3 regions of the Oerskovia paurometabola genome follow, and region 2 is predicted to be linked to each of the others. Evidence: predicted binding sites of a transcription regulator. Region 2 holds the regulator's gene; each other region holds the start of a gene.
The links. Region 2 encodes HrcA, which represses chaperone genes, less so after heat shock. Its sites were predicted from a motif close to TTNGCACTCGNNNNNNNCGAGTGCNAA; they were not measured.

Region 1 (3,276 bases), 920 kb from region 2:
CGGCGCGCTGGTCCTCGAGCTCGACCAGGGTCAGCACCACGAGCGCCGAGCTCCACGTGAGCGGGGCGACCGCCGCGGGCGAGCCGTCCGCGAGGACCTTCTCCGGGATCGCACCCGAGGCCGTCCGGTGGGTGGCGAGCCAGTCGAGCCAGCTCTCGGCGGCCTCGACCTCCCCGGTCGAGGCCCCGGCCAGCGCGAAGAGGGCCGTCTGGGGCGTCCACGAGATGCCGTCGGTGCGCCAGCCCGCCCCCGGTGCGACCCCGCCCGCGGGCCGGAGCATGGACATGACCGACGACCGCCACGCGTCCTGCGCCCCGGCAAGGGCCGTGGGCTGGAAGGGCGGCAGGGTGAACGTCGTCGCCGCGTCCTGCGGACCTCCCGACGCGTGGCGCGGGTATCCCTGGGGCCCGAACCGTTCCTCGACCGCCGTCCGCAGGCGGGCGGCGGCACGAGCGGCGTCGGCGGCCGGTGCCCACTGCTCGCCGTCGGCGTAGATCGAGCGAGCGGCCTCAAGGCCGGCGAGCAGGGGGGCCGCGGTGCCGAGCGTCAGCTCGGTCGGGTGGACCTCCCAGTAGTCGCTCGACGGCGGAGGGAGCGCCGTGTCCTCGTCGAGGACGCCCAGGACGTAGTCCGTCGACGCGTCGACGAGAGGTGCGAGCCGAACGCGCGCCGCCGCACGGTCCTGGGGGTCCTCGATCGCGTCGACCACGGTCCAGGCGGACCACAGGGCCCACCCGTTGCCGTCGGACTGGCTGCCGCGGTCGTCGGGCACGCCCGCGGCGTCGGGCCGGTAGCGCGCCTGGAACGACCCGTCGGCCTCCTGGACCGAGCGCAGGAAGTCGAGCACCCGCAGGGCGTCGTCGACGTGCCCGGTCCGCGCGTAGGCGGCCGCCGTGAAGGACGCGTCCCGCGGCCACACGAAGCGCCACCTCGGGGAGGGGGCGGCGAGCGAGGCGCCGTTCTCGAGCGTGAGGGCGTGCAGGTCGAGCAGCGCGTCCTGGCCGAGGGCCGCGAACCGGGTGCCTTCCCCGGGGACGTCGCCCGCGGCGAGCCACGCGCGCGAGGCCTCCGCGGCGCGGGTCGCGGCCTCGGCGTCCCGGAGCTGGTCCGTCGCGAGCGGAGGGCCGGCGATCACGGTCAGCCGGTCGACCTCGCCGTCGCGGGGGTCGAGACCGCCTGCGAGCCACCCAGGGTCGAGAGCGGCAGGGTCGAGGACCCTGCTGCCGTCGAGGTAGGTGGCCGCCATCCCGTCCGGGAGGCGCAGCAGCGAACCGTCCCCGGCCGTCGCGACACCGTCCTGGTAGAGGTCGACGTGCACGTCGGTCGGGCGGTGAGGCGGGGTCGCGCCCGCGGTCACGAGCACCACGACAGGGGCGATCGCTGCACCCAGCACCGCCAGTCGCCACCGCGTCGTCGCGAACCTCACAGTGCGCATCCTAGGACGAGCCGGACGCTCGTCGTTCCGCTACGGGCGATAGGGGGTGCCTGGTCTTGCACTCGCACCGGCCGAGTGCCAATAATGGCGTTAGCACTCTCGTCATGAGAGTGACAGTTTTCTCTGGTCGTCAGGTGAGGCCCGCGAGTCGGCGTGACATGAACGTCGGCGTGCGCGAGCCGTCCGTCGCGGGCGCCGACCGACCGTCACACGCCACCAGCGGAGGATCAATCCCCATGGCAAAGATCATCGCCTTCAACGAGGAGGCTCGTCGCGGGATGGAGCGCGGGCTCAACGTCCTCGCCGACACCGTGAAGGTCACGCTCGGCCCCAAGGGCCGCAACGTCGTCCTCGACAAGAAGTGGGGCGCGCCCACCATCACCAACGATGGTGTGAGCATCGCCAAGGAGATCGAGCTCGACGACCCGTACGAGAAGATCGGTGCGGAGCTCGTCAAGGAGGTCGCCAAGAAGACCGACGACGTCGCGGGTGACGGCACCACCACCGCGACCGTGCTCGCCCAGGCGCTCGTGCGCGAGGGCCTGCGCAACGTCGCGGCCGGGTCCAACCCGATCGCCCTCAAGCGCGGCATCGAGAAGGCTGTCGAGGCCGTGACGGCCCAGCTGCTCGTCGCCGCCAAGGACATCGAGACCAAGGAAGAGATCGCCGCCACGGCCGCGATCTCGGCCGGTGACCCCGCGATCGGCGAGCTCATCGCCGAGGCCCTCGACAAGGTGGGCAAGGAAGGCGTCATCACCGTCGAGGAGTCGAACACGTTCGGCCTCGAGCTCGAGCTCACCGAGGGCATGCGCTTCGACAAGGGCTTCCTGGCCCGCTACTTCGAGACCGACCCCGAGCGTCAGGAAGCGGTCCTCGAGGACCCGTACGTCCTGATCGTCGAGTCGAAGATCTCGAACGTCAAGGACCTGCTGCCGCTGCTCGACCAGGTCATGAAGGCCGGCCGCAGCCTCCTCATCATCGCCGAGGACGTCGAGGGCGAGGCCCTGGCCACCCTCGTGCTGAACAAGATCCGTGGCACCTTCAAGTCCGTCGCCGTCAAGGCTCCGGGCTTCGGCGACCGCCGCAAGGCCATGCTGCAGGACATCGCGATCCTGACCGGTGGCCAGGTCATCTCCGAGACGGTCGGCCTCAAGCTGGAGACCGCGACCCTCGACCTGCTCGGCCAGGCTCGCAAGGTCGTCGTCACCAAGGACGAGACCACGATCGTCGAGGGTGCCGGCGACGCCGACCTCATCGCGGGTCGCGTGAACCAGATCCGTTCCGAGATCGAGAAGTCGGACTCCGACTACGACCGCGAGAAGCTCCAGGAGCGCCTCGCCAAGCTCGCCGGCGGTGTCGCTGTCATCAAGGCCGGCGCCGCGACCGAGGTGGAGCTCAAGGAGCGCAAGCACCGCATCGAGGACGCCGTCCGCAACGCGAAGGCTGCCGTCGAGGAGGGCATCGTCGCCGGTGGTGGCGTGGCCCTCATCCAGGCCGGCGCCGTCGCGTTCGAGACCGCTGCGATCACCGACCTGGTCGGCGACGAGGCGACCGGCGCGCAGATCGTGCGTGCCGCGATCGACGCTCCGCTCAAGCAGATCGCGATCAACGCCGGTCTCGAGGGTGGCGTCGTGGCCGAGAAGGTCCGCAACCTCCCCTCGGGCCACGGCCTGAACGCCGCGACCGGCGTCTACGAGGACCTGCTCGCCGCAGGCGTCAACGACCCGGTCAAGGTCACGCGCTCCGCGCTGCAGAACGCTGCGTCCATCGCAGCGCTCTTCCTGACGACCGAGGCCGTCGTCGCGGACAAGCCGGAGAAGAACCAGCCGATGCCGGGTGGC
Region 2 (3,276 bases):
CGGTCGTGCTGCCCCTCGCGATCAGGTTCCTGCCCGTGACGGCGCGCAGGCCCGGCCCGCGCAGGCTCGACCCCGTGGGCCTCGTCCTCATCGCGGTCGCGACGGTCGCGGTCATGCTGCCGTTCGTCACGACGTCGGGCCAGGACGACGACCCCGGGCGCTGGTGGTGGCTCGCGCTCGGGGCGGTCGCGGTCGTCGCTGCGGTGTTCTGGGAGCGGCGCTACCAGCGGACCACGGGCGCCCCGGTCCTGGACCCGCGGGTCCTGTCGCTCACGTCGTTCCGCAACGGCACGCTGCTCGGCATCACGTACTTCGCGGGGTTCACGGGGATCTTCCTCGTCGCGACGCTCTACCTGCAGAACGACCTGCACTTCACGCCGCTGCACGCGGGGCTCATCGGGATGCCGTTCGCGATCGCGTCGGGCGTGGCGTCGTGGCTCGCGGGTCGCGGGGTCGCGCGCTGGGGCCGGCCGCTCGTGGTCGCGGGCCTCGTGGTGGTGCTCGTCGGGCTCGGTGGCGTGATCCTCGCGATCCGCGCCACGGGGGACGACTCGTCGGTCGCAGGCTGGGGCATCGCCCTGACCATGATGATCACCGGGATCGGCAGCGGGACCGTCATCTCCCCGAACCAGACCTTGACCCTGGCCCGCGTCCCGGTCGAGCTCGCGGGAGTCGCGGGCAGCATGCTCCAGCTCGGGCAGCGCGTGGGATCGGCCATGGGCATCGCCGTGGTCCTCTCGACGTACTACTCGCTCAAGGCGGGCGGCTCGACGGGAGCCGTCGCGGCGAGCACCGCGATGCTCATCACGGTCGCCCTGGTCGCGGTCTCGCTCGTGGTCGCGGTCGTCGACCTGCGGGCGCGGCACGCGCAGGCAGCGCCCGAGGGCAAGGTGACGTCCGCTCTGTGAGCGCCGCCGTCCGGTGCGGCGTGGACGGCGCGGCGTGGACGGCGCGGCGTGGACGGCGCGGTGAGGCCCGGCGCGGTGAGGCCCGGCGCGGTGAGGCCCGGCGAGCGCCCAGGGCCCGACGGCGGGGCGCGGGCTGCGTCGTCGGGTGCGGTCGCGTCCGAGCCGGCGGAGGGAAGACCCCGTGAGGACCCTGTGCACGTCGCACCCCGCGCCTCCGGCGACCGCGTAGAATTAGCACTCGACGGTGGAGAGTGCGAGAACGCGCGACGATCGGCAGGAGGTGGTCATGAGCGAGGAACGACGGCTCGACGTGCTGCGTGCGATCGTCGAGGACTACGTCCTGACGAGGGAGCCGGTGGGATCCCGCGTCCTGGCCGAGCGCCACCGCCTGGGCGTGTCCCCGGCCACGATCCGCAACGACATGGCCGCCCTCGAGGAGGACGGCTACATCGCCCAGCCCCACACCTCGGCCGGGCGCATCCCCACGGACAAGGGCTACCGCCTGTTCGTGGACAAGCTCTCGACGGTCAAGCCCCTGTCCTCGCCCGAGCGGCGGGCGATCGAGACGTTCCTGTCGGAGGCCGTGGACCTCGACGACGTGGTCGCCCGGGCGGGGCGTCTCCTCGCCCAGCTCACGGGCCAGGTCGCCGTGGTGCAGTACCCGTCGCTGCGCCGGTCGGGCCTGCGGCACCTCGAGCTCGTCCCGGTGGGCGACCGGCGCCTGCTCGTGGTCATCATCACGGACACGGGCCGCGTCGAGCAGCGCACCCTCGAGGTCGCCCAGGCACCGGACGAGGCCACGCTCGCCGAGCTGCGCTCGCGGCTCAACGCCGTCGCGGCCGGCAAGCGTCTCGCTGAGCTCGGCAAGGGCTTCGCCGACGTCGCGGAGGAGTTCCGCCCCGAGGACAGGGACCTCGCGCGCTCGCTCGCGCTGCTCGTCGAGGAGACGCTGTCCGAGGAGTCGGAGGAGCGCATCGTGCTCGCCGGCACCGCCAACCTGGCCCGGGTCGGCATGAGGTTCGAGCACGCGCTGCGCCCCGTCCTCGAGGCGCTCGAGGAACAAGTCGTGCTGCTCGGGTTGTTGACGGAGATGGCCGCGGAGTCCGGGGTGAGCGTGCGCATCGGTCACGAGACGCAGCTCGAAGGGCTCGTCGAAACGTCGGTCGTGACGAGCGGATACGGTAACGAGGGAGACTCGGTCGCGTTGATCGGCTCGATCGGACCGACCCGCATGGACTACCCCGGGACGATCGCCTCGGTCCGCGCGGTCGCGCGGTACCTGTCGCGCGTCCTGACCACATGAGTTCGGTTCTTGCGCCGGCGGGTGCTCGACCTGGTCCTCGGACCCTGGTCGTCACCGCACGGTGTTGTCGGAAGTCGCCGGTCCTGGATCGGCGTGCGCTAGTAGAGAGTGACCTGTGAGCGACTACTACGAGATCCTGGGCGTGCCCCGGGACGCGAGCCAGGACCAGATCAAGAAGGCCTACCGCAAGCTGGCCCGTGAGCTGCACCCTGACGTCGCGGGCGAGGCCGCCGAGGACAAGTTCAAGGACGTGTCCCGCGCCTACGAGGTGCTGTCCAGCCCGGACAAGCGCCAGCAGTACGACCTCGGCTCGGACCCGTCGGCCGCCGGCGGCGGCATGGGCGGAGGGTTCGGCTTCCAGGACATCTTCGAGACGTTCTTCGGGGGAGGCCAGGCGCAGACCGGCCCCATCCCGCGTGCCCGTCGTGGCCAGGACGCCCTCGTGCGTCTCGACATCGACCTCTCGGAGGCGACCTTCGGGGCGCGCCGCGAGCTCCAGGTCGACACCGCGGTGATCTGCGGCACCTGTTCGGGCTCGTGCTGTCGACCCGGCACGTCGCCCCGCACGTGCGACGTGTGCAACGGCCGCGGCACCGTCCAGCGTGTGGCGCGTTCGTTCCTCGGCCAGGTCATGACGACCGCCCCCTGTGCCGCGTGCCAGGGCTTCGGCACCGTGATCCCCGAGCCGTGCGCCGAGTGCGCGGGCGAAGGGCGCGTGCGCAGCCGTCGCACCCTGACCGTCAACGTCCCTGCGGGCGTGGACACCGGCACCCGCATCAAGCTCACGTCGCAGGGCGAGGTCGGCCCCGCGGGCGGTCCCGCGGGCGACCTGTACGTCGAGATCCGCGAGCGCAACCACGAGGTCTTCGTGCGCCGCGGCGACGACCTGCACTGCACGCTCCAGGTGCCCATGACGGCTGCGGCCCTCGGCACGGTCCTCGAGCTCGAGACCCTGGACGGCCCGCAGGAGATCGACCTGCGCCCCGGGACGCAGCCCGGTCAGATCGTGACGCTCAAGAACCTCGGCGTCGGCCACCTGCACACCGGCGGCCGGGGCGACCTCAA
Region 3 (3,276 bases), 1.5 Mb from region 2:
CGCTCGTGCCGTCGGGCCGGGTCAACGGTTCGACGACCAGGACCTGCTGCGACCCGCCGACCCGGGTCAGGACGACGGTCGCCTCCGCGGTGCCGCGCAGGTCGAGCTGTTTGCGGAGCTGTTCAGGCACGACGGCCGTGCCTCGCTTCTTGATGGTCAGCCGCCCGACGCCCCGCTCGCGCAGGTACGCCTTGAGCTTCTTGAGGCTGAAGGGCATGACGTCCAGGACACGGTAGCCGGTCGCAAGATCAGCTCTGTCGGCGCTGCCGACTGCCGAGCGGGGCGCGGGGTGGTCCGTCGTGACGTACGCGATGGTCCGGTCGAGCAGCCGCCCGCCCAGCTCCGCCGCGGCGTGGGCCACGAGCCCGGCGCGGATGACCGCGCCGTCGGGCTCGTACAGGTAGTGCCCGACGGCGCCGACGTCCGGCACGGGCTCGTCGTCGCCCTGGTCGTGGCGCAGGGTGCGCGAGGTCGTGCGGTGGTTGCCGTCGGCGTCGGTCGTGGTGCGCAGCACGAGGGCCGTGCGCCCGGGGCCGTCCGGGGCGAGGGGCCCGAACCAGAGTGCGGCCTCCACGACGTCGCCGTCGACCGAGACCCACTGGGTCTCGGCGTCGGCGGGCAGCCCCGCGTGCGGGATGCCAGGACCGACCTTGATCCCGACCGCGGGCACGACCGAGCGCAGCGCCCACACGTCGTCGAGCGGGGGAGCGTACGAGCGCGGGTCGAAGATCCGCGTGCCCGACCGCGTGCGCCGCGCCGGGTCGGCGAACACACCGTCGACGCCTTCCGCGACGAGGTCGATGCTCAGGCCGTCGGCGTGGCGGACCTCGGCCTCGGGGAAGTGGCGCAGGTTGACCGTCGCGATCGAGGCCGTGACCTCGTCGATGTCGGTCGCGAGGACCTGCAGGCCGGTCCCGGCGAAGGTCATGGAGTCCGCGCCGATGCCGCACGTCAGGTCGGCCACCTTGGTGACGCCGGCCGCGTGGTAGCGCTGCGCGTGGTGGGCCGCGACCACGAGCCGGGTCGCCTGCTCGAGACCGTCCTGGGTGAAGAGCATGCCGTCGGCGAACGCGTCGAACTTGAGGTGGGCCTTGGCGCGCAGGCGGGACTGGGTGAGGGCTGCCGCGGCGAGCTCGGGGTCGACGCCCTGGGCGCGCAGGCCGGTCGCGAGCACCATGGCCTGGCGCTCGTCGTAGGGCGGGAGTGCGCTGAGGAGCGACCATCCCGCCGGGCTGAGCAGCTTGGTCAGTGCCGACGCGTCCATGCATCGATCTTTCCACGCCCGGCGCGCGTTGGCACTCGCCTTGACCGAGTGCTAATGCGGACCTAGATTGAGCGTAGGTCGTCCGCACCTTCGGGTGAGGGCGACGAGAGCGACTCCCGCCGGTCCGGCACCCGCGACGACGGACGGCAGGCTGCGCTCGACACCTACCCGTTGCAGTTCTCACAGCGAAACGGAGGTCCGACGTGTCGGTCCCCATCAAGCCGCTCGAGGACCGGATCGTCGTGAAGGCCCTCGAGGCCGAGACCACGACCGCATCCGGCCTGGTCATTCCGGACACCGCCAAGGAGAAGCCCCAGGAGGGCGAGGTCCTGGCCGTTGGTCCGGGTCGTATCGACGACAACGGCAACCGCGTCCCGCTGGACGTCGTCGTCGGCGACAAGGTCATCTACAGCAAGTACGGCGGCACCGAGGTCAAGTACGGGGGCCAGGAGTACCTGGTGCTCTCCGCGCGCGACATCCTCGCCGTGGTCGTCTCCTGATCTTCTGATCACCGGCTGACGTCCAGCAGCTCTGCTGGTGACGAAGGGCCCCGCAACCTGTCGGTTGCGGGGCCCTTCGTCATGTCCGGTGCCGGCGGGATCTCGAGGCCGGCGCGGGCGCCGGGGACGTGTGGTGGATGCTGACGGGTGGTGCGGGGTGCTGCGCGGACGGCTCGCGTGCGCAGGCCGGGCGGGGCCCGGCCGGTCGGCAGGTCAGCCGGTCTTCGCGACGCCGGCCAGGATCGCGGCGCGCTCGTCCTCGCTGAGGCCGCCCCAGACCCCGTAGGGCTCGCGGACCTTGAGGGACTGCTCGCGGCACTGCATCATCACCGGGCACGAGGCGCAGATCGCCTTGGCCGCCTCGGCGCGTCGTCGTCGGGTCGAGCCTCGCTCGCCCTCCGGGTGGAAGAAGAGGGTGTCGTCCTGGTCGCGGCACGAACCCTGGTACTGCCATTCCCACAGTTCCATGACCGGTCCGGGGAGCCTCGAGATCTCTGTCATGCAGGACAACCTACAAGCGTTGCAGAAGTTGTTCAAGTGGCTGAGGTGGGCAACTTCGTGAACCGGTTCTGCGAGGTCTGCATCGATTTGGGCACGGAGTGGCGCGAACGGCACTCGTTTCACGCGTGGTTCAGCCATTCCGGGCATCACGGACTGAGACACGCCGCGTCCGAAGTGGCGAGCGACTGAACCGGTCGGCAGAATCGGGTGCATGAATTCACTCCGGTCCGCCCCGAACCCCGGCGGGCCCCGACGGAAGGCGACCGAGGCACCAGCTCTCGCCGTCGCGGCCGTTGCCAAGAGGCTGGGCGTCGCCCCGGCCACCCTCCGTACCTGGGACCGTCGCTACGGCCTCGGGCCCTCGGAGCACACCGCCGGCTCCCATCGCCGGTACACCGCCGACGACGTCGCGCGGCTCGTCATCATGCGTCGCCTGACGCTCGAGGGGGTCGCCCCCGTCGACGCAGCGCGTGCAGCCCTCGACGCGGACGAGGCCGAGCTGGCCCTCGAGAGCGACGCGGGCGACGCCGACGCCGACGGCGCCGATGATGCCGACGGCGCTGATGACGCAGGGGGTGACCTGGAGGAAGGCCCCGCGCCCGGCGGCGGCTCGTCCCAGGCGACCGACACGCCCTCCGGCGGGGTGCGGCTGCTGCGCTCGGTGCCACGATCTGCCGACGACGAGCCCATCCGCCTGGGGGCGCCTCGTCTGACGAGCGTGTCCGACGTCGTGGACGCCGCCATCGCGTTCGACCAGAAGAAGTGCGACCAGCTCCTGCGTATCGCGCCCGGCACGGACCCGGGGCACTGGTGGTCGACGCTCGTCGAGCCCGCGCTGCACCGCATCGCCGAGCGGACGTTCCTCGCGTCCCCGGGCGAGATGCCCGAGGTCGTGTTCTCGAACGCGACCCTGGCCGCACTGCGCGAGTACACGCACGCGTCCGAGGAGGCGCTCGTCGCGGGAGGCGGTCCGCCGCCCAACCACCCGAGCCGCATGCGCCGCATCGTGCT

Region 1: groL (chaperonin GroEL) is a predicted target of HrcA. The motif match lies at 1,491-1,517, and genes of this name have one in related genera.
Region 3: groES (co-chaperone GroES) is a predicted target of HrcA. The motif match lies at 1,293-1,319, and genes of this name have one in related genera.

The regions. Positions count from the first base shown of each region.
Region 1 covers NZ_JAFBBV010000001.1:3,739,387-3,742,662, reverse strand. The annotation lists gene JOD48_RS16645 (glycoside hydrolase family 15 protein) at 1-1,435, opposite strand, end outside; gene groL (chaperonin GroEL) at 1,672-3,276, shown strand, end outside.
Region 2 covers NZ_JAFBBV010000001.1:2,815,531-2,818,806, reverse strand. The annotation lists gene JOD48_RS12785 (MFS transporter) at 1-908, shown strand, start outside; gene hrcA (heat-inducible transcriptional repressor HrcA) at 1,195-2,211, shown strand; gene dnaJ (molecular chaperone DnaJ) at 2,327-3,276, shown strand, end outside.
Region 3 covers NZ_JAFBBV010000001.1:1,322,045-1,325,320, forward strand. The annotation lists gene JOD48_RS05970 (class I SAM-dependent methyltransferase) at 1-1,264, opposite strand, end outside; gene groES (co-chaperone GroES) at 1,468-1,764, shown strand; gene JOD48_RS05980 (WhiB family transcriptional regulator) at 1,978-2,265, opposite strand; gene JOD48_RS05985 (MerR family transcriptional regulator) at 2,477-3,276, shown strand, end outside.